DNA from 4 places in the Bacillus mesophilum genome. Region 3 is predicted to be linked to each of the others. Evidence: riboswitches for the same ligand, from Rfam matches in the RefSeq annotation. Region 3 holds a riboswitch; each other region holds the start of a gene.
The links. A riboswitch is a leader RNA that binds a small molecule or an ion and turns the genes downstream of it on or off. The one in region 3 is predicted to bind S-adenosylmethionine.
Positions count from the first base shown of each region.

Region 1: it holds a riboswitch for S-adenosylmethionine, as region 3 does, so the genes downstream of both, F7732_RS12165 (MetQ/NlpA family ABC transporter substrate-binding protein) here and F7732_RS20510 (2,3-diketo-5-methylthiopentyl-1-phosphate enolase) in region 3, are expected to answer to the same signal.
Region 2: it holds a riboswitch for S-adenosylmethionine, as region 3 does, so the genes downstream of both, F7732_RS07700 (LLM class flavin-dependent oxidoreductase) here and F7732_RS20510 (2,3-diketo-5-methylthiopentyl-1-phosphate enolase) in region 3, are expected to answer to the same signal.
Region 4: it holds a riboswitch for S-adenosylmethionine, as region 3 does, so the genes downstream of both, solA (N-methyl-L-tryptophan oxidase) here and F7732_RS20510 (2,3-diketo-5-methylthiopentyl-1-phosphate enolase) in region 3, are expected to answer to the same signal.

Region 1 is NZ_WBOT01000003.1:524,235-529,826, forward strand. Features, by position in the region: gene F7732_RS12155 (mechanosensitive ion channel family protein) at 175-1,269, shown strand; gene F7732_RS12160 (PPC domain-containing DNA-binding protein) at 1,330-1,851, opposite strand; SAM riboswitch class I at 1,990-2,103, shown strand; gene F7732_RS12165 (MetQ/NlpA family ABC transporter substrate-binding protein) at 2,190-3,017, shown strand; gene F7732_RS12170 (methionine ABC transporter ATP-binding protein) at 3,150-4,163, shown strand; gene F7732_RS12175 (methionine ABC transporter permease) at 4,168-4,839, shown strand; gene F7732_RS12180 (enoyl-CoA hydratase/isomerase family protein) at 4,881-5,592, shown strand, end outside.
Region 2 is NZ_WBOT01000002.1:557,505-563,096, forward strand. Features, by position in the region: gene F7732_RS07685 (hypothetical protein) at 1-130, opposite strand, end outside; gene F7732_RS07690 (hypothetical protein) at 220-558, opposite strand; gene F7732_RS07695 (ATP-grasp domain-containing protein) at 781-1,737, opposite strand; gene F7732_RS07700 (LLM class flavin-dependent oxidoreductase) at 1,753-2,802, opposite strand; SAM riboswitch class I at 2,911-3,014, opposite strand; gene F7732_RS23405 (methyl-accepting chemotaxis protein) at 3,184-4,131, opposite strand; partial or broken gene F7732_RS23410 (cache domain-containing protein) at 4,126-4,887, opposite strand; gene F7732_RS07710 (DUF3147 family protein) at 5,152-5,493, opposite strand; gene F7732_RS07715 (MarR family winged helix-turn-helix transcriptional regulator) at 5,477-5,592, opposite strand, start outside.
Region 3 is NZ_WBOT01000010.1:69,862-75,453, reverse strand. Features, by position in the region: gene F7732_RS20525 (cupin domain-containing protein) at 1-131, opposite strand, end outside; gene F7732_RS20520 (methylthioribulose 1-phosphate dehydratase) at 131-754, opposite strand; gene F7732_RS20515 (2-hydroxy-3-keto-5-methylthiopentenyl-1-phosphate phosphatase) at 751-1,413, opposite strand; gene F7732_RS20510 (2,3-diketo-5-methylthiopentyl-1-phosphate enolase) at 1,416-2,636, opposite strand; SAM riboswitch class I at 2,747-2,852, opposite strand; SAM riboswitch class I at 3,182-3,329, shown strand; gene mtnK (S-methyl-5-thioribose kinase) at 3,442-4,632, shown strand; gene mtnA (S-methyl-5-thioribose-1-phosphate isomerase) at 4,629-5,592, shown strand, end outside.
Region 4 is NZ_WBOT01000005.1:257,420-263,011, forward strand. Features, by position in the region: gene F7732_RS16650 (glycosyltransferase) at 1-387, opposite strand, end outside; gene F7732_RS16655 (MetQ/NlpA family ABC transporter substrate-binding protein) at 570-1,406, opposite strand; gene solA (N-methyl-L-tryptophan oxidase) at 1,437-2,576, opposite strand; SAM riboswitch class I at 2,712-2,810, opposite strand; gene F7732_RS16665 (hypothetical protein) at 3,157-4,098, shown strand; tRNA gene F7732_RS16670 (tRNA-Leu) at 4,307-4,388, opposite strand; tRNA gene F7732_RS16675 (tRNA-Leu) at 4,419-4,504, opposite strand; tRNA gene F7732_RS16680 (tRNA-Cys) at 4,520-4,593, opposite strand; tRNA gene F7732_RS16685 (tRNA-Gly) at 4,603-4,677, opposite strand; tRNA gene F7732_RS16690 (tRNA-Gln) at 4,681-4,755, opposite strand; tRNA gene F7732_RS16695 (tRNA-His) at 4,766-4,841, opposite strand; tRNA gene F7732_RS16700 (tRNA-His) at 4,887-4,962, opposite strand; tRNA gene F7732_RS16705 (tRNA-Trp) at 4,974-5,044, opposite strand; tRNA gene F7732_RS16710 (tRNA-Tyr) at 5,050-5,133, opposite strand; tRNA gene F7732_RS16715 (tRNA-Thr) at 5,152-5,227, opposite strand; tRNA gene F7732_RS16720 (tRNA-Phe) at 5,233-5,308, opposite strand; tRNA gene F7732_RS16725 (tRNA-Asp) at 5,334-5,410, opposite strand; tRNA gene F7732_RS16730 (tRNA-Met) at 5,414-5,487, opposite strand; tRNA gene F7732_RS16735 (tRNA-Val) at 5,498-5,573, opposite strand; tRNA gene F7732_RS16740 (tRNA-Glu) at 5,582-5,592, opposite strand, start outside.

The DNA.
Region 1 (5,592 bases), on a different contig from region 3:
GCTGAAAAATACCATTTCATGACCTTTCTGTTATAAGCAACCTCTTAAATAGATACAGTAATCTATGTTATCATAAGAACTAGTTTCCTAGGGTGAATTTAAAAATTGCTGCTAATAATGAATAGTATGTAATTAGAATACTATTTTAGGAGAACAGTTTTTAGGAGGTATTTGATGAATTGGGCTTTATTTTATGATGTTGACATGTGGACGCAAATAGGAATATCTATAGGGATTTTCCTGCTATTTTTAGTGTTTAGGAAGTTATTTTCTAAATATATTTACTCGTTAATTCTTCGCTTGAGTAATAAGGCGCCAACCGATATGTTAAGGCATATTTTTGTGTCGTTTGAGAAGCCGCTGCAATGGTTGTTTATCATAATAGGAATTGAAATTGCCTCTAGATATTTTCCATTTCGGCCAGCGCCAGATGGTTTGTTTAACAGCTTTATTTCTGCGTCAGTAATCGTCCTAATTACTTGGGGATTATATAACTTAGCTTCAGCATCATCGATTTTCTTTGCCAAAGTAAAGAACCGGTTTAAATTAGAAATTGATGATATTTTAATTCCTTTTATGTCGAAAGCTATTCGAATCATAATTGTTGCGATCAGTATTACCATTATTGCACAGGAATTTGAATATGATGTAACAGGATTTATCGCTGGGCTCGGTCTGGGTGGTGTGGCAATTGCCTTTGCTGCAAAGGATGCAATCGGAAACCTGTTCGGCGGTTTTATTATAATTACTGAAAAGCCGTTTACGATCGGTGACTGGATCATGACGCCGAGTGTGGAAGGAACCGTAGAGGATATTACTTTCCGGAGTACCAAGGTCCGAACATTTGCAGATGCGATCGTAACTGTTCCGAATAATACGTTAGCAAATGAGTCGATCACCAATTGGAGTAAAATGGGGAAACGGCAAGTAAGCTTTAATATTAAAATTTCTTATGAAACACCGAAAGCCAAACTATTAAGAGTCGTGCGGCAAATGGAAGAGGTAATTAAAGGACATAGCGAAGTGCACCCTGACTCAATCCTTGTCCGCTTTGATAAATATCAGGAAAATGGCTATGAAGTTTTCATCTATTTCTTTACAAAATCAACCGCTTGGGCTGAGCATTTGCGAGTGAAAGAAGAGATTAATTTTAGATTGATCGAGATTCTCGAAAGTGAAGATGTGTCTATTGCGTTGCCAAGCAGAAAGCTGTATGCCAGCGAGCCTGATGAGGATAAGGGCAGCTTGCCGGCACCACAGGAGTCATAGGTTAAGAGAAAAGCTGCCGCGAAGGGCAGCTTTTCGTTCTATTTATAAGCTTTATTTTTATTATTTCTTACCTTTAATCTCTAAATAAACTGGCTCCGATTTCCCGTTTGCTATTGGATATAGTTGATATCCGCCTGTTTCAGGATCAAAGGTCCTCAAAACGGTCATATTCTTGATTTCCTTTAAAACGAGATCAACGGTTAACACTGTATTTTCGCCTTTAATTAAATGACCGCCAAATACGGCACCGTTCTTATCACACATGGTTCCATGTATATGGGTTTCAAATTGATCATCTCTTTGACAGACAATTCCCGTTCCATTCAAAAATTCAATTGGGCCATTCCGGCTGATAAGCTCTCCGTAGCCAGCACCGATACTTGTCTCAGGCTTTTCCACTAAGTATACATAACCAGCTTTTTTTAGACTGCCGAAACAGCTGCTGATTGTAGCATATTGCATCTGATTTGCTCTGCAGACCTCTTCAATTCCAGAAAGTAAATCTGTACCAGGCAGCAGCCGGGCAACAACCGTTTTTCCCTCAAAACCTTCAGCAAAATGAGCATGTATCGTATGAGTCATACTTTTCTTCCTCTCGCATATATTTCTAACTAGTATATATTAAGTTTTAATATTTTGAAAAAAAGATATTGACATTCGTTAATGGTTCATGTAGATTTTACCAATAAGGTTACCAAAAATTAAATATACTTGATTGATCTCTTATCAAGAGTAGCTGAGGGACTGGCCCTGTGAAGCTCGGCAACCGTTCATTCATCAGAATGAATTGGTGCTAAATCCTGCAAAACACGTTTGTGTTTTGGAAGATAAGAGAGGAAGCGTATCTTTGTATGCTTATGCCTCTCTTTCTTTTGAAAGAGAGGCATTTTTATTTTTAAAAAACATTAGGAGGAACGAATATGAAAAAATGGGCAATCATCTTATCATCAATTTTATTAACTGGGTTTTTAGCAGGCTGTGGGAGTGACAGTGCCTCTGGAGATGAGGCAGAGCCGCTTAGTGAAGAAAAACTATTAATTGGAGTTACAGCTGGGCCGCATGAACAAATCGTTGAAAAGGTTAAAGAGGTTGCAGCAGAGGATGGGTTAGAGCTTGAATTAAAAGTATTTACCGATTATGTTCTGCCTAATACATCGCTTGCAGAAGGGGACTTGGATGTAAACAGCTATCAGCACGAACCTTTTTTAAATCAATTTAATGAGGATCATAATACAGATCTAGTAAAGGTAGGAAAAACAATTTTAAATCCAATGGCCGTGTATTCAGATGAATTTGGAAGTATTGAGGATCTGCCGAATGGAGCCAAAATTGGTTTGCCAAATGATCCGACAAACGGTTCACGTGCCTTATTTATTTTAGAAGAAGCTGGTCTGATCAAACTGATTGAGGATAAAAGAGAAACTGCCACTATTTATGATTTAGAAGAGAATCCAAAAGAATTCGAGTTTATTGAACTGGATGCTGCGCAAATTCCAAAGCAATTAAGCGAGCTGGATGCTGCTGCGATAAACACAAACTTTGCCTTAGAAGCAGGCCTTAATCCGAAAGAGGATTCCATCCTCCTAGAATCATCGAATTCTCCATATGTGAACTATTTAGTTGTTCGGGCAGAAAATGAAAACGACCCTGTCCTTGAAAAGCTCAGAAATGCCTATCAGTCAGAAGAAGTGAAAAAATTTATTGAAGAGGAATTTCAAGGATCTGTTCTTCCAAGCTGGGAGGAATAATCTTTTAATCTAGATTCCTATGAAAGAAGAATGCTCGCTCCCGCTGCAAGGGACGCGGGCACCATTCTGCTATCATAATCGGTCACACATTTTTTCTATTGAATGGCTGATCAGACTTGAAGGAGGTACAGCATGATCGTATTAGAAAATGTTTCAAAAACTTTTTCAGGAAAAAAAGGAGATATTGAAGCAGTTCGGAATGCCAATATTGAAGTGAAAACAGGAGAAATTCACGGAGTCATCGGCTATAGCGGTGCTGGTAAAAGTACATTAATTCGCTGTGTAAATCTGCTCGAAAATCCAACCTCGGGCAGGGTGATTATTGGAGGAGAAGATCTCACTTCCTTATCAGAGCAGAATCTCCGTGAAAAAAGAAAGAAAATCGGCATGATTTTTCAAGGGTTCAATTTATTAAAAACGGCAACTGTCTATGATAATATTGCCATCCCTTTAAGATTAATCGGCATTCAGAAGAAAGAAGTTGACGATCGCGTAAAAAAATATTTAGAGATTGTGGGTTTAGCAGATAAAGTGAATGCTTATCCAAGTCAGTTATCTGGAGGACAAAAGCAGCGGGTCGCTATAGCCAGAGCCCTGGCTCAAGAGCCTGAGCTGCTCCTAAGCGATGAAGCAACAAGTGCGCTTGATCCGGAAACAACAGATTCCATTCTCGAGCTGCTTTTAAAAATCAATAAAGAGCTGGGCATAACCATTCTGCTCATTACACATGAAATGAACGTCATTCAAAAAATATGTGATTATGTATATGTGATGGAACAAGGCAGCATTATCGAGCAAGGAACAGCCATTGAATTGTTTTCCAATCCGCAATATCCAACGACCAAAAAGTTTTTAAACACGATCGCACAGCGCAAGCTTTCATCCTCGCTTATTCAGCAGTTAAAGCTATCGGGAAATGTGCTCAGACTTACTTTTTTAGGCGAATCGACGGGACAGCCGCTGTTGGCGCTTGTGAGTCAAAAGTTTAATGTAAAGCCCAATATACTAACCGCTAATATCATTGAATTGAAAAATGGAATTGTTGGGAATATAAGTATCCACTTGCTCGGTGAACAGCAGGATATAGCAGCTGCTCTTAGCTATTTAGAAGAGCATGGAGTAAATGTAGAGGAATTGGAGGGATAACAAAATGGATCGATTTCAGCAATTTACAGATCAGTGGCTGCCGATAATCGGCAAGGCAGTCGTAGAGACTTTTCAAATGGTCGGTGTTTCACTTTTATTTTCCATTTTAATTGGTGTGCCCCTTGGCATTCTCATTGTCCTAACAAGGCCTGGCCAATCGCTGCATAACAAATGGGTGTATGGCGGCTTAAATTTGATCATTAACATTATTCGTTCTGTGCCCTTTATTATTTTACTTTTCTTTATTCTGCCTTTTACCAAATTTATCGTCGGGACAACGATCGGAGTTCAAGGAGTTATTGTTCCGCTTGTTATTTATACAGCACCATATATTTCTAGGCTCATTGAAACAGCTTTATTGGAAGTGGATAATGGTGTGCTGGAGGCCTATAAAGCAATGGGCATCAAGACACGTCAAATTATTTGGAATGTGATGCTGCGTGAATCACGCCCTTCACTTGTCTTAGGATTGACGATTGCTACGGTCGGCTTAATTGGAGCAACCGCAATGGCTGGACTCGTTGGAGCAGGCGGTTTAGGGGACTTAGCTTATCGGTTCGGGCATCTCCGCTACGAAGTTGACGTGATGTATGCAACAGTTCTCATTTTAATCATCTTAGTGCAAACCATTCAAACCATTGGCAACAGATTGGCCGCCCGTTTGAAAAAAGATTAGTGTATTTTGCGAGATAAGAATTATAGAAAGGAGGATTAACATTGGAAGAACTCTATTGGAAAAAGGAAGAGCGGATAGCGAGTATCATTATCAACCGTCCTCATAAAAAAAATGCATTCAATTTAAAGATGTTTCAGAAGCTCTCCGTTCTGCTGGATGAGATTAAAAAGGATGATGAAGTAAAAGTACTCGTACTGTGCGGTGCAGATGAGTCTGCTTTTAGTGCCGGTGCGGATATCAGTGAATTTTTACAGAATCGGACCTCGGCAGAAAAAGCGAAACAATATAATGCCATTGCTCTGGAGACCGTTGAAAAGCTTTACCATTTTCCAAAACCAACAATTGCAGCCATACGAGGTTTAGCGATTGGCGGAGGATTAGAATTGGCACTTTCTTGTGATTTCAGATTTGCCTCACAAGAAAGCCTTCTTGGCATAACGGCTGCAAAATTAGCGATTATCTATAATCTGGCAAGCACGAAAAGGCTTATTGATGCTGTTGGAACATCAATTGCTAAAGACATGCTTTATACAGGAAAGCTTGTGAAAGCGCCGGAAGGAAAAGAGATTGGACTTGTGCACCGCGTACTCCCGGAAGATGAACTTTTACAATCAGCCTATGAATACGCTAAACAGCTTTCTGAGAGGTCTTCACTGGCGTTAAACGGAACAAAGGAAGTTATTCATGCAGTTTTAAACGGTGCCATTGAAGAAGATGAAAGAATCGAACAGCTTATCCTGTACTCTTTTGAAA
Region 2 (5,592 bases), on a different contig from region 3:
CAAATATACTGCACAATATTCCGTAGGCAATAGGCGTTGTATCAATATCGACATTAACAGTTAAATCCACGTCTGAGTTGCCGCTGCGTTCAATCACTGTTTTTAAATTATTTTCAACTTGCCTCTCCATCCTTACTCCTCCTTTAATTTTTTTCTTGAACATTAAGCACAGGGGGACTATTACTTAGTACCCCTGTGCCTAAACTAGATAGGTTAATCTTAAAAATCAAATTCTTGGTTTTGGTCCTGATCTTGATCTTGCTCCTGATCGGAATCAGCATCAGATCTAGCACGGACTCTTGCTCTGGAATCACTATCAACTGTGATTTCAAATTCTACTCTGGAGTTTCCGCTGTTGCAAATATTAGCTTTTGCAATATTCGTGTTTTTGTCCTTAACATCTACATCTGTGTCGTTGTCAGCATCAGCCTCACTGTTTGCTCTTGCTTGCAGCTCATTATCCAGTTCAAAATCAACATCCACATCTGTTTCGTTGTTTGAACCATTTCTTCCATTTCTTCCACCAAAGATTGACTCGTTTCTCCATACTTTGCTCATGAAGAATTTCCCTCCTTTAACTTTTGATAATATAAGATATTCAGTTGTACACATTATGTTTGGACAAGAGTATAAAAAAAAGTAGACAAGCATCCATTTTTATAAAAAATTTCTTCCTATTCATTTTTCAAATGGTATGCATCAGCATAATTTTGGCGGATCTATAGCTTTATCTATTTCACCAATAACAAAAGGGACCTGCTATAGGCAGGTCCCCTCAAATTACGCTTTTATTGATGTTACGTAGTTTTCTTCTAATGTCTTCTTCAATAAAGATGCCAATTCCAGCATTCCATATTTTCCTGCTTTTGCTTCTGCATCTGAATTATAGTTTGTGTTTGTATTGATATCATAGGTGTAAATGTCACCGTCAGCATTTTTGATAAATTCAATACCAGCCACTTGAATATCGTTTCGCGAGAGAACGTCTTTATATTTTTCTATGATACTATCGTCAAAGCCATCAATGATTTGGAATTTCGGTTTTTCTACCACCTCTTCTCCTACAGGGCAGAATAAGTCTCCGATCTGGCAGGCGTCTGCCGGGCAGAGTTCAAAGCCTTCAGATGTATCCACCCGAACGGCATACACAAATTCACCTCCAACAAATTCACAGCGAGTGATGTAGCTCTCTGGTGATTGAATGTATTGCTGAATAAGGGTTATGCCATCAACAGGCTCTTCAAATGCTGGTCCCTCCACATATGCTTTCAGAGCGTCAATACTTTGAAATAATTGCACACCCAAACCTTTGCCGGCACGATTATGCTTCGTGATAAACGGCTGCCCTGCGAAGGCTTCGGCTGCCTTTAAGATCTGCTGTTTTCCCACCGCTGCAATCGTTTTTGGTGTTTTGACACCACACTTTTCTAACTCCAAGTATTGAAGTACCTTGCTGACTTCAAGCTTCAATGCGTTTGTGCCATTAAGCACTGTACGTCCATGCGCTTCCAGCCAAGCTAATACCTGTCCGGAAAATTCAGCGGCAAAGCGATGATCACGTGTATGAGAAGAAGCACTCATTCTGCTGTAGAAAATTCCTTCCGGCGGTTCTGAAGATAAATCAAGCGTTCCTTCGTCTAAATGCCATTCTTGATAAGGAACACCAAGTTCCTCTAGTCTATTGGTTAAGTGAACGGTCCACTCACTATTTTCATGAATTACATATACTTTGGTCATGTTCGGGACCCCTTTCTAGTTCTTTATTAAACTGCGTTTTTGTTCAACTAGTGGCATAACTTGCTTTGCAAACCGTTCCATTTCCTCCAATTGAGGTGAAAATTGCAGTAACAGCAAGTCTAAGCCTTTTTCTTCATATTGCAGTATTCGATCGGCTATTTGGTCTGGTGTTCCTACTAAATTTGGACGCAAGCCACGGTTGGAAACAGAGTAGTCCTGTAGCTGAATCTGCTGTTCTAATTGTGATTTCGTAGTGAAATCTTTGAAGCCGGCATAAGCACTTGAATCCTTTACAGTTGTGATCTTTTCAAGTTCAGCAAATGCCTCTTCTTCTGTATCCCGGCAAATCACATAGGCAGCCATTCCGAATGAACTAAAAGGCTCATTGCCAGTTTGGGAACGCCTTGCCTTCATATCGGCAATTTTTTGCTGTATTTCTTCGACCGTTCCGCCATGCATCACATAGGCATCACATTTTTCTGCAATGGTTTGCTTGCCTTTTTCACTTTCACCGCCTGCATAAAGAATCGGATTTGGTCTTTGAACAGGCTTTGGCGCAAGCTTTGTATCTTTTAAATCGTAAAATTGGCCAGAATATTGGAAGGTTTCTTCTGTCCATAACCCTTTTAAGACATCAATAAACTCCTCGGTACGGGCATAACGCTCGTCATGTTCGGTGAAAATTCCAGCATATTGGCGCGCCTCTTCTGCCCACCAGGCAGATACTACATTAAGAGTAAAGCGACCATTGCTGATCTGATCAATATTGGCTGCCATTTTGGCTGCAACGGCAGGATTATGAAAACCAGGGCGGATCGCTGTCATTATTTCAATTTTCTCAGTAACCGCTGCAAGAGAAGCAGCCGTAGACCAGGCTTCAAGCGAATCATGTTCTGGCCCTTTGATATCATTTAAATATAATTCCGCGATTAATGTTGTGGAATAACCCCATTGCTCGGCACTTTGAATCACATTTTTTGCATAATCAAAAGTTGCCGGCATTTGTTCATCTTCAACATTACGCAGCCAGCCTCCAAATATCGGCAGCCAAAAACCATATTTCATCTCTCTTCGCTCCTTTGATAACTAATTATATACTTTTCCTATAACTTAAGTAGGATTAATAAACAATGAAAAAACTCTCCTCCTAAGAAGAGAGTTTTATTAACCCTCTTCTCATCTTTCAAGCAGTACGCTTGCTGGAATTGGCACAGTGTTCATAAGAACCTGCTGCCGAGGCTTCAAAGGGCCAGTCCCTCCACCTCTCTGGATAAGAAGAAAATATTCAATTGTTCATTTATTTAATGCGATAATAAATTAAATTCATACAATTGTCAATAAATTAATTCTACGCTCTAAATATTGAGTAATTTACCCTTTACCTTCTATTCAAATAAATTATTTTCATTTAGAAACCCAAAATATTTCAATATTTACAGACAAACACTAGACTTTAAACCTGCTGACAACCACTTTTAAATCATCCGCTAAATTGGATAATGCTGCTGATGAAGCTGCTATCTCTTCCATTGATGCAAGCTGTTCCTCTGCAGAAGCGGCCACGTTTTGTGAATGTGATGATGTCTGTTCTGATATATTAATAATCCCAGAAACTGTTGCTGACACTTCTTGAGTACTAGCCGATATTTGTTCAGAAGTCGCTGCCATATCATTCGTTTGTTCTGTTAAGCTTGCCATATGATCAAGAATTTCTTTGAAGTTAATGCTTGTCTGCTGAACAATGTCTAACCCCTCTTTCACCTCTTCAGAAACTTGCTCTATAGACCTGCTTGACTGCTCCATATCTTCTTGTATTGTCCGAATAAGTACTGAAATTTGGGAAGAAGATGCTTGTGACTGTTCTGCAAGTTTTCTCACTTCATCTGCTACAACAGCAAATCCTCTCCCATGTTCACCTGCTCTAGCAGCCTCAATCGCTGCATTTAATGCCAGTAAATTCGTTTGGTCTGCAATATCTGTAATGACTTTCGTTATTTTTTCTATTTCTTGTGATCTATGATCTAACGTTTTAATAACTTCTCCGCTTGCAGCTGCAGATGAATTTATTGCATTTATTTGCTTAACCGTACTTTGAACAAGCAACCCGCCTTCTCTGGCTTTTTCGACAGCAGCATTACTGACTTCGGAAACCACTAATGCATTTTCGGCAATAGAGTGAATACCTTTTGCCACTTCTTCTAGCGCTAATGCACTCTCTTGCACATTCACTGCCGATTGTTCGGCTCCATTCGCTACTTGCTGAATTGATTCTGTAATCGTCTCTGTGGCAATGCTCGTTTGCTCTGAACTTGCAGTCAGCTGTTCAGATGAAGAAGCTAGTTGTTCAGAGGTTTGAATAACTTCATCTAACATTGTTTTAAGATTATGAGCCATTTGATTGTAGCTTACTGCTAAAGAGCCAAGCTCATCTTTTGAATGATCCTGAATTTTCGCTGTAAAATCTCCATTTCCAGCCATTTCAAGAGCATTGGTCATCATGGCAAGTCTCTTTTTCATTTTAGATGTAAACAGATAAACAACAGAAACAGCTAATGCTATCATAATCAATAAAACAATGATAAATTTTGTTAGAAAGGAAGACAGTATTTGATTGATTATTTCTTCTGAAGCACCAACATAAAAGATCCCAAGTACTTCTCCTGATGAAGACTGTATGGGCATATATGCCGTTTGGTACATATTCCCTGCCACATTTGCTTCACCATAATAACTTTTTCCTTTATTTATGACCGTGTCCACTACCTCAGGTGAAGCTTTGGTCCCAATCGCACGCTCTCCATCGATCATGACATTTGTCGTTACACGTGTATCTTTAAGAAAGATGGTTACAGTGTCTCCCGTATCTTCTCCAATCTTATCTACTATTTCAAAATTGTCATTTATTTTTGCAGATCCTTTATATAACTCATTTCCTCTAACTTCCCAATCACCTGGGTACTTATTATCGATATAGCGATAAGCTAATCCTAAATCTCCCTTTGCTTTCTCTGTTGCAAATTCTTTTATCCCTTTTGTTACCTCATTATTTGCAACAAAGCCAATAACTGCTGACAAAATCAAAATGATTGATATAACTATCAAATTTATTTTTGCAGCCAGCTTAAAATTAAATTTCTTTATTTTCCCCAATTCACGTTCTCCTATTCGATCTCATATTCATTTTTATATCTCCCCAAAATACTATCGGCTGATATAAGATAAACGTTAATACGGTTTTTACCGAAAAGAAGAAAAAATTTAATTGTAAGATTTTCCATGTAAAAACAAAGGTCCCCTCAATTTTGAGTTTAAGAGAGGTTAGGCGATTATAAGCCATATAGAATAAACGATTGACACCTTTAATAGTTGCGGGTTTTTTTTCTCTGGTCTGCAATAATGCACAAATTATAATCGTCAGTTTATTATATTTTTTATAATCATATCTTGAGCAAAATATGTAATGAGCCATCCTGTGATTCCAAGACCAAATGAAATAAATATATTCATTGAGTGCTTTAATGTAAATCCAATAATCAGCAGCATTATAACTGTTGCGGGAAGTCCCCAAACAACATTCATAGCAAACTTGCTTATTTTGTCTATCTGTTCTCCTTGAGTATATAACCATATGATACTTAACAAACTCACGATCGGCAGGGCAGCAATCTTACCTCCCTGCTGAGGATATCTTTGGGCAATTTCTGTAATAATACCAATGATAATAGCCGATATCACAATTTTAGCTATTGTAAACATCCTTTGCTCTCTCCTTTAACAAGGTAAATGCCTTTAGTATATATTCTCTTTCTTCATCACTCATCTTTTCGATTAGCACTCTTTTTAGCTTTTCTTCAT
Region 3 (5,592 bases):
TCATGCAATTCACCATCCAGTTTAGCCATGTTCCAATTTTCATAGATAACTTCCTGACTTTCTAAAAATGCTGCAACCTCAGCTTGCTCTAAAATAACTTCCTCTGAATTTTGAAAATGAATAGTAGCCATTAATTTTTTCCTCCCGTCAATTGTAAAACTTTTAATTTATATTGAAATAAAAATTCACTTGCTTCCAGTAATTTTTTTGCCTCAAATCCAGTCCTGCCCCAAACCGTGATGCCATGATTACGGATTAGAACAGCGCCTTTATCACTGTATATATGTTCCTTAAAAGCTTCAGCTAAACGCGGGATCGAGGCATAGTTTTTGATAATAGGAATGGTAAGTACAGCATCTTCTTCCCATAAATCAAAAGCCTTAATTAGCTCTTGATCCTGAAATTTTACTTGACCGGTATCTCCATAAAGTTCTGAGATTACATTGTTAGCCACAGTATGCACGTGCAGGCTGCAGCCGGCCTTACTTTGACTGTATATGGCAGAATGGAGCAATGTTTCTGCAGAAGGTTTTAAGTTTGTATCTTCAACTGGCAGACCTTCTAAATTGACCAGTAAAAAGTCTTCATTCGTTCTTTGTCTTTTATCTTTACCGCTTGCAGTTACATAAAAATGCGAAGAAGTGTCACTTACTTTTATTGCTAAATTCCCGCTTGTGCCCATGAACCAATCTCTTTGAGCTAATTCATCTTTTATGTCTGCTAATTCATTCCACTTTTGTTCATTTAGATTCATATTTTTACCTCAATCATTTCTTCTAATTTATTGATAATGTCATAGAAGTTATGGAATGACTGGTAAGGAATGTCATATTGTTCACATTTTTTTATAAGAAAGTCTCTGGCAAATACATGGTGTGCTAACTTTGCTGCCTGCAAATCGGTAATTGAATCTCCGATCACGATTGTTTCCATGTCTTTATCTGAAAATGAACGAATAATCGATGGCTTGCAGCATCCGCATCCTTGGGAAGAACATATATCATCACATGAATAAGGATAAACGATATTAATCTTTTCACCCGAAAAATCTGCATGATTGCAAAATATGTTCTCAAAAGGTCCATATGGTTCTAATACTGGATGTAGGAAGAAATCAATTCCCCCGCTGACAATGTATAACGGAATTTCGTGTTTTTGAGTAAATGAAATAAATTCATTAAAACCATCACGAATTTTTGCATTTTCTAACACATAAGAAATAATTTCATCTTTAAGAGAGGAGGGCAGCAGTGAAAATAATTGTTTGACACCTTCCTGGATGGATAGATCCTCATTTAAGATGGCATTCTTGATTTCATTCGCTTCAACAGAAGCGAATTTTTCCATAATCAAAATTATATTGTCGCTTTCCGTAATTGTGCCGTCAAAATCGCAAAATATAATTGGATTCACCTTCATTCAACTCCCCATAAGTCTAAAGCTGATTTTAATTCTTTATGCTGAGATGCTGCTTCCTCGAGTGTAATGCCATTTAAAACTGCGTCTACAGCTTGCCGGAATGCTTTACCTCCTCCAATGGCGCCATGGGGATGGCCGTGTACTCCACCGCCGGCATTGATGATGCAATCTGTTCCAAAATCCTTGATTAGCTTAGGCACTAAACCGGGATGAATGCCCGCAGATGGTACTGGAAATGCTGCAGCCAAGGCAGATTCCTCCCGCAATGCCTGAGCGATCCTTAAGGTTTCATTTCGAGGCATTGCAACACTTCCATATGGGGAAGGGAATAAGGAAAAATCTGCACCTGCATAGCGGACAAGTTTTCCAAGCGCTAATGAACTTGATAATCCATAGAAGTCTGAAGAAATGAATGCTCCGCTAAACGCAGGGTGAGCCATAAACGGCAAAGCAATTTCATCGTCTTCAGCTAATTCATGGAGAACATCCAGCCCATATGTATGAACATTAAAAAGAAGTGCATCTGCCCCGAGCTCCTTTGCCCTTCTGGCTTGGTCACGCAGCTTAGATGTCCGCCCGGTTAAGTTGACTGCATATAGAGTTCGGTGTCCAGTTTCTTCGTAAACATTCTGTAAAATTTCTCTAGATGACACAATGCGTTTATCAAAAGGAGTAAGCTCGTTCTCAAATAAGATTTCATCATCTTTTACAAGATCTACTCCGCCTAATGCTTGATTTTTCAGCTGTTCATTTAAAAAAGGTAAATTCCGGCCAATAACTCCTTTAAAAATACTCATGACGAGTGGCCGATCAAATACTTCAATCGACTCTCTTATCTGGGAAATTCCAAAGCGGGGACCAGGAAAGTGAGCTGTGATATCTGAATCAAATTCAAGGTCCAAAAGTTTTATTTCTCCGTCTAAAGAGAGCTTGCCAAAAACAGTTGTTAAAATGGCAGGCAAATCAGCAGTAAAGTTGGCGGAAGGATAAGCAATTTTCCCTTCTGCCCTTACTTCGCCAAAGCGGGAAGGATGCTCATCATCAAAGAATTCTTTTACTGACACAACTCTGCCTTTATGTTTTCTTAACTGTTCCTGATCAACAGCGTGGAGATCTGTCCATGATCCTACAGTTAACCCAAGGGCAATACTTTCAAGTTTAGATTCCAGTTTTCCGGGCTTTCCGTATATTTGATAGGTTGCAATGATTTCACTCATTTAAATCACTCCTAAACACTTTGATTATAGGGTTTTGCACAGCACGGGATAATAGTTAAACAGCAAAAAACCTCTTCAAATAAGAAGAGGTTAATAAAGGTATTAACAGCTTCTTATCTTCCAGCTTTTGCTGCAAGAATTAGCACCGTGTCCAATTCATTTGGATCGGTTGCCGGGTATCATCGGGCTCGTCCCTCCACCTGCTCTTGATAAGAAAATGAAATTTTATAAATTGACTGAATATATCCCGTATTATTACATCAGTCATTCATTCTGTCAATTATGAATTTTGTAAATTAAGGTTATTAGAATATACGATTGAAAATTGAATTTATTCTTGTGAATAAATTGAAAGACACTTGGCCTTATAGGGTATTACTGCTTAAAAACTATATTACGGAGGATGCAGCTTAAAAAAAAGAATCAATTTTCAATGCATTTATTAAACATGTTTAACCTTGAAGGAATTAAAAAAACATTTGACATATTCAGAAAAGTGATGCTAACATTTTCCTCAAGTAAACAACTTGAATATGTAATTTATACTCTTATCCAGAGCTGGCGGAGGGAAATTTGGCCCGATGAAGCCCAGCAACCGACCGTAATATCGTTGTGAGACGAGGCGCAGTTAAATCGCGCCAGAGGGCACGGTGCTAATTCCATTCAGAGAGAATTCTTTCTGAGAGATAAGAGGCGATAGATAATTTCGATTGCCTCTTTCTGATGAAGGAGGCATTTTTAATTTTGCTCATATAAAAATGCCGGCTTCGTATAACTCAGCAATTATATTGAGAGGAGTGGCGGCATGGCCATATTAGCAAAACAATCATACGAAAGCTTAACAGAGGATACAGCAATTAATTTAGCTAAAGAACTGAACCTTTTTCCTGAACACGCATCGTTATCTTGCAGTGAAATAGGTGATGGAAACTTAAATTTGGTTTTCAAGATTAGTGATAGGATAACAGGCACAAGTGTCATTATTAAACAGGCACTTCCATATGCAAAAGTTGTAGGAGAAAGCTGGCCGCTGACAATCAAGCGGTCAACGATCGAAGCCAACGCTTTAATAAAACATGGTGAATATGTGCCTCATCTAGTTCCAAAAGTGTTTGCAGCAGATGAACATTTAGCTGTTACCGTTATAGAGGATTTATCACATTTGGAAATAGCTAGAACTGGTCTGATCAACGGAGCTGAGTATCCTAATCTATCAAAAGATATTGGAGAATATTTAGCAAAGACACTTTTTTTAACCTCTGATTTTGCACTTCATCCTTTTGAAAAAAAACGCCTTGCAGCACAATTTTCTAACCCGGAACTATGCAAAATCACGGAGGACTTGGTTTTTACAGATCCATTCTTTAACCATGATTCGAATGATTATGAACCGGAGCTTGCTGAACTAGTTTATGAACTTTGGAAAAACACAGACCTAAAGGTTGAAGCAGCTAAATTGAAAAGGTCATTTGTAACAGAAGCAGAATCCCTTTTACATGGAGATTTGCATACTGGCAGTATTTTTGCAGGTCCTACAGAAACAAAGGTCATTGATCCGGAATTTGCTTTTTATGGTCCTATTGGTTTTGATGTCGGCCAATTTATCGGCAACTTACTATTTCAGTCTATTGTCAGAACAGGTGTAAAAAGAGAAAAAATTCATACTCACATAAAAACGACCTGGGATGTTTTTTATTCGACATTTTCTGAATTATGGGAAAGTCATAATATTGAACCTTTTTCGAAAACAGAGGGAGTGAAAGAGGATTTTTTACAAAAAGTTTTCAAGGATACTCTAGGCTTCGCTGGCTGTGAACTGATTCGCAGAACGATCGGACTATCTCATGTAAAAGACCTGGATGGAATTGAGCCTAAAGATCAGAGAATTTTGTTAAAGAAAAGGGCCATTGAACTTGGGACGGCACTCATCTTAAACAGAAGTGAATGGACTTCTATTACAGATCTCATTGGCAGACTGGAGGAGGATATATCATGACAGTTCCAGTTTCTATTCTTTGGAATGAAGATCAGCTAACCATTTTAAATCAGCAAAAGCTGCCGCATGTTATTGAATATATACATTTAGACAATATAGAAGCTGCTTTTGATGCGATTGTCAGTTTAAAGGTTCGAGGAGCACCTGCTATCGGAATCACAGCTGCCTATGGTTTGGCAATCGGAGCAAGTCAATCCTCAGCAGATAATTTAGAGGACTTTCAACAGGAGCTTCATGATCAATATATTTACTTAGCAGGTTCCCGGCCAACTGCTGTGAATTTATTTTGGGCTCTTGAAAGACTAATGGAAAAAGCAGAGACTGTGAAAACAGTGGAGGAAGCAAAGGCGATCCTTTTATCTGAAGCAATAGCTATTCACAAAGAGGATGAGGAACATTGCCGGAAGATTGGTGAATATGCACTGGCTGTACTTGGTGATTACAGAAATGTTATGACCATTTGCAATGCAGGTTCTATTGCCACAGCAAAATATGGGACAGCACTGGCACCTTTTCATTTAGGCGCAGAAATTGGCAAGGAGTTTCATGTTTATGCATGTGAAACCAGGCCGATATTTCAAGGATCCCGTCTAACGGTTTGGGAGCTTCAGCAATCAGGTGTAGAGGTAACATTAATTACCGATGGCATGGCTGCTCACACGATTCAGGCAAAAGGAGTTCAGGCAATCATTACAGGTGCTGATCGTATAGCAGCTAATGGTGACAGTGCCAATAAAATCGGAACTTTGGGATTGGCTATATTAGCCAAAGCTTTTAAAATCCCGTTCTTTATTGCTGCGCCCTCATCAACTTTTGACTTAAATTTTGCAGAGGGTACACAGATTCCAATTGAAGAAAGAGATGAGAAAGAAATAACTCATATTGGTGAAAGCAGAATTGCGCCACAGGGAACGCTGGTATATAACCCTGCATTTGATGTGACCCCTAATGAATACATAA
Region 4 (5,592 bases), on a different contig from region 3:
TAGCTGATTGACCAAGTTTGTGTTTCCGCTTTTAGCTGCATCTACAATCTTTCCCGCAATTTCAATATGCTCCTTAAGCAAACTTGTAAGCTTGTTCCCCGCTTCCTCTCCATACACTGGCTTTATTGCATTCCCAATGTCCTCCTGATTCTTCAGAAGTCTAGTAAGCACCTGCTGCTGATCCTCCGCTTCAGCTGTTGTAGCACTTGTAATATAATTACTTGTCCACAGTACATGATCAATCCAAAGTCTTCTGAATTCATTTTCGAAGTTCACCTGGGATTGACTCATACACTGATCCTGGGGTTTAGCATAAGCACTGGATGTACCAGCCAGCATGCTTAATAAACTGATAAAAATAAAACTCATTACTAATAACTTTCTCATAAAACCTCCTCCTTTCAAAATGGTGGCATACTCTTTGTTATTATTGATAAGTGTGAATATTTTATGCCATTCATTTCTTTCTGAAGTCAAAAAAATAGACACATCAATCTGATGCGCCACTTTTTTATTACCCTATTTCTTTTCCCACGCCTTTTGCAACCTTTAGCAGGCTAGTGTCTAAATCAATTTTGTTCGTAATCATCTAAAAACGAAATAGGTTCTTTAACCGGAAGTGCAGCCCCTCCAAATTCTTCTTCAATAAAACTTGATACTTCATCCGTATGATAGATTTCTACGATTCTATTTAGAACCTCATCATCTTTGTTCTCTGTTTGAGCTGCTATAATATTGATGTATGCTTTATTACTTGAATCCTCTCTAAAGATAGGATCATTCGTAGGATTTAGCCCTGAGTTGATGGCCATATCCGAATTTATAATGGAAATAGCTGCGTCATCTAAACCGCGTGGAGTTTGTCCTGCATCGACAGGAATAATTTCTAAGTTCTTAGGGTTTTCTACTACATTTTCTACTCCCCCGGTACCATCAAAACCTTCTTTGAGTTGGATCAATTCAGCTTTTTCCAGAAGTGAAAGTGCTCTTCCTAGGTTTGTAGGATCCTTGGGAATAATAACCTGGTCCCCTTCTTGCAATTCGCTGACATCCTGAATTCTATTAGAGTAAATTCCCATTGGCCATATAGAAGTAGTTCCAATTGCAGCTAAATCCAGGTTTCTATCCTCGACAAAGCTATCAAAATAAACAATCGTCTGAAAGGCATTTAGGTCAATTTCACCGCTATCTAATGTGAGATTCGGCTGTACATAATCATTAAAATTAATGATTTCAATTTCAATATCTTCTTCAGCCGCCAGATCCTTTACAAGCTCCCACGTTGGCGCTTCTGCAGAAGTGGTTCCAACCTTTACAACATTATCACCAGGGCTGCTTTCTGATGCACATGCTGCAAGTATTGCTGTTAAAATAAGTATTAAAACCATAAGTTTGTTTTTCACCATATTTTCCTTCTTTCCTCATAAGATGTATGATTATTTAAATCGATTCGGACTAAAAATTTCGATTGCTAACTCGGGAGTTTCACCAACAGCTAATTCTGCACCTATTTTCCCGATAACCGGTGCGAATTTAAACCCATGTCCTGCCATTGGTCCAAGCAGAATAACATTTGATAACCCTGGTGCTTCTCCAAGAATAAAATGCTCATCCGGTGTATTTGTATAGAAGCACGTCTTCACTTTAACAGGTGCAGGTATAAGATTCGGCAGGTATTCCTTCACAAGTCTCGTCACAGGCTCCACATCTTTTTCGTGGATTTCCCGATCAACTTCACTTGGATGATCAATGAGATCTCCTCCACCATGATGAATGGCCACTTTCACTGTTTTTCCATCAAGACTTGGAAAACCATAAAAACCTACTCCATCCACTACTCTTGAAAAGATTGGGAATACATCAGAAGTAAACTGCTCAGGATTTTTCGCATCATACCAAACCAAAACCTGACGCTCTAACTTAAGAGGAAAATTAAGCTGAGGTAAAAGACTATTCGTCCATCCGCCAGCAGATACAATCACCTTTTTCACTCTAAATTCCTGTTCTCCAGTGGAAATAGTTACACCATCCTTATCATGCTCAATTGAGGTTACTGCTGTATCTGAATAGACTTTGCCTCCCAGTTCCTCTCCACGCTTTACCGCTGTTTCAATCGCTAATTCCGGGCGAACATATCCAGCAAATTCTTCATATATGACCTTTTGATCGTCCTTAAACTGTATCTGAGAAAATTCGTTCCTAGCTTCTTCCACACTCAACGCTTTATGCGGAAGATTATATGTATGCACACTTTCTTCAACCGTTTCAATAAAAGCATCACCTGCTGGGCCAAACATCGTTCCTCCATTTTCGGTGTATAGCTCCACATTGGTTTCAGCTTCTAATTCCCGCCAAAGCGTACGTGCTTCCTGCAGTAATGGAACATAATCTACACCTTCTCCATAAGCCGTCCGAAAAATTCTTGTTTCCCCATGCCCAGCACCTTGATCATGCCCTGGCTTAAATTGTTCGAACCCAATTACCTTCTCATTTCTTTTTGCAAGCTGCCAAAAAGCAAAACTCCCCATTGAACCTAAACCAACAACCGCGAAATCCGCATCAAAAGAATTACTCATGATTGTATCTCCTTTTCATAATGAATTTTTCTTAGTAAAAATGTTTCTGGTTTTCTACTCTTCATACAAACCCCAAAAAAAGATCCCTTCTGATATCAGAAGAGATCTTTACTTTAAAATAAATAAAACCTACTCTTCTTATCTATCAAGCATTGCTTGCTGGAATTGGCACAGTACAAATTGTCTGTTGCCGAGGTATCATAGGGCCAGTCCCTCCACCTCTCTGGATAAGAAATATTATTAAGTTGTTAATAGTATATATGCGATGGACTTAGTTTAGCGATAAATTAAATGGAGGTCAAGTGTTTTTTTGATTGTTCTAATAATTATATATAAATCTAAAAATACTAAATTGACAGTTTTGTTCTTTTTAAAATGATACTATTAGAGACTTTTCGCCTCTCTCACAGCACCGCACTTACCATAAAGTGGCGGAAAAGCGTATGACCGCTATATCATCTACGCTTTCAGTATTGCCTTTTAGTAACTATATCCGAATAGTGCAAAGTTCCCTGCAAATTTGAAACCTTATTCTGCCAGTTCCGTATATACAATAAAGAGCTGTATAGGGGGAGCGCAAATGTTTACTGAGCTAAATGAAAAGTTACTCATTGTGAAGGATGATTTGAGGAAAAAAGAGAAGTATGAGGATCATTTGGAACGCTTAAAGGCCGATTTACAGTTAGAAATACAAAAACGGGACATGTATATGCATATGTTAGAAGAGAAAAAGGAAGATGTTAGCCGTTTTGAATCCTTCACCCTTGCCAATATTTTTTATTCTTTAATTGGTAAAAAACTTGAGAAGATTGATCAAGAAGAACAGCTAATTGCAGCTATGAAGCTTAAGTATAAGGAAGCGATGGAAACCATCGCTGACATGGAAGATGAGATAAGAAAGTTTGAAATGGAGCTTACATCTGTAGCAAATGCTGATGTGGAATACGAAGCAATTATAAAAGAAAAAGAACAGTTAATCCGCGATACTGATTCATTTTGGAACGACCAATTATACACCCTTTCAGAAAAAGAAGCAGAGTTGTTTGCAGGCTTAAAGGAGTACAATGAAGCAATTGAAGTCGGACAAAAAGCAAAACATCAGTTAGATGAGGCACTGGACGAATTAGAATCTGCACATAATTGGTCGACCTTTGATATGTTCGGCGGCGGCACTATTTCTACTTTTGTAAAACATAGCCGCTACAATAGCGCCCAGGATCTCATCCATGATGCCCAGCACACCCTCCGACAATTTCGAGAAGAGCTGCTGGATCTTAAAAAGCATTTTGACCATGATTACGATATCGGCAATATGCTTACTGTTGCCGATTACTTCTTTGATGGTATCGTTGTCGATTGGATGGTCCATGGAAAAATTAACGATGCCATGTCACAGACAGAAGAAATGTATGACCTTGTGAAAGCTACTTTGAAGGAAATTAAATTGCAAAGAGATGAACTGGAGAAAGAGTTAACTGATGTGCATTGGGAGAGAATTGAGTTGTTTGAGTCTTGTTCTTAGAGCTGAGGGTATATTGAGAATAGTAAAGTAGACAGAGTCAGAGATGGCTTTGTCTATGTGTTTTTTGGTGGGAGTTTTAATATTGTGGAGAATGAAATGATTTTATATCAATCACTATGAATAGTTAGAAAAAAAAAGCTCATGATCCTTGTAGTTTCTAGGATTATGAGCTTGATTTTATATTAACGATTCAATATCAACTAAATGATACCGGTGGTCGGGGTCGAACCGACACTCCAGAAGGAACACGATTTTGAGTCGTGCGCGTCTGCCAATTCCGCCACACCGGCATATAAAATATTAAATGGCACTTCTAAAAGTGCCGAGGACCGGAATCGAACCGGTACGGTAGTCACCTACCGCAGGATTTTAAGTCCTGTGCGTCTGCCAGTTCCGCCACCCCGGCGTTTCTGAACAATTATGGAGGCGGCAACCGGATTTGAACCGGTGATCAGGGTTTTGCAGACCCATGCCTTACCACTTGGCTATGCCGCCATAAATAATTGGAGCGGAAGACGGGATTCGAACCCGCGACCCCCACCTTGGCAAGGTGGTGTTCTACCACTGAACTACTTCCGCGAATGGCTGGGCTAGCAGGATTCGAACCTACGCATGATGGAGTCAAAGTCCATTGCCTTACCGCTTGGCTATAGCCCAATAAAATATATGGGGCGACTGATGGGAATCGAACCCACGAATGTCGGAACCACAATCCGATGCGTTAACCACTTCGCCACAATCGCCATAATGTATAATATGAATATCTAGTTTGTCTTGTGAAAATTAAATGGGGCGACTGATGGGAATCGAACCCACGAATGTCGGAACCACAATCCGATGCGTTAACCACTTCGCCACAATCGCCATAAAAATTACAGGGGTAGTAGGAATCGAACCCACATCAAAGGTTTTGGAGACCTTCGTTTTACCATTAAACTATACCCCTAAAAATGGTGGAGGGGGACGGATTCGAACCGCCGAACCCTAAGGAGCGGATTTACAGTCCGCCGCGTTTAGCCACTTCGCTACCCCTCCGGATTATATAAACACTGCTGGTGCCGGCTAGAGGACTTGAACCCCCAACCTACTGATTACAAGTCAGTTGCTCTACCAATTGAGCTAAACCGGCAGTAGTGGTGGCTCAGGACGGAATCGAACCGCCGACACAAGGATTTTCAGTCCTTTGCTCTACCGACTGAGCTACTGAGCCATATGTATGGATTTCTTTTTAAAAATGGCGGTCCGGACGGGACTCGAACCCGCGACCTCCTGCGTGACAGGCAGGCATTCTAACCAACTGAACTACCGGACCAAATTGCGGGGGCAGGATTTGAACCTGCGACCTTCGGGTTATGAGCCCGACGAGCTACCGGACTGCTCCACCCCGCGATAATAATAATGGTGGAGGATGACGGGATCGAACCGCCGACCCTCTGCTTGTAAGGCAGATGCTCTCCCAGCTGAGCTAATCCTCCGAAATGAATGGTGACCCCT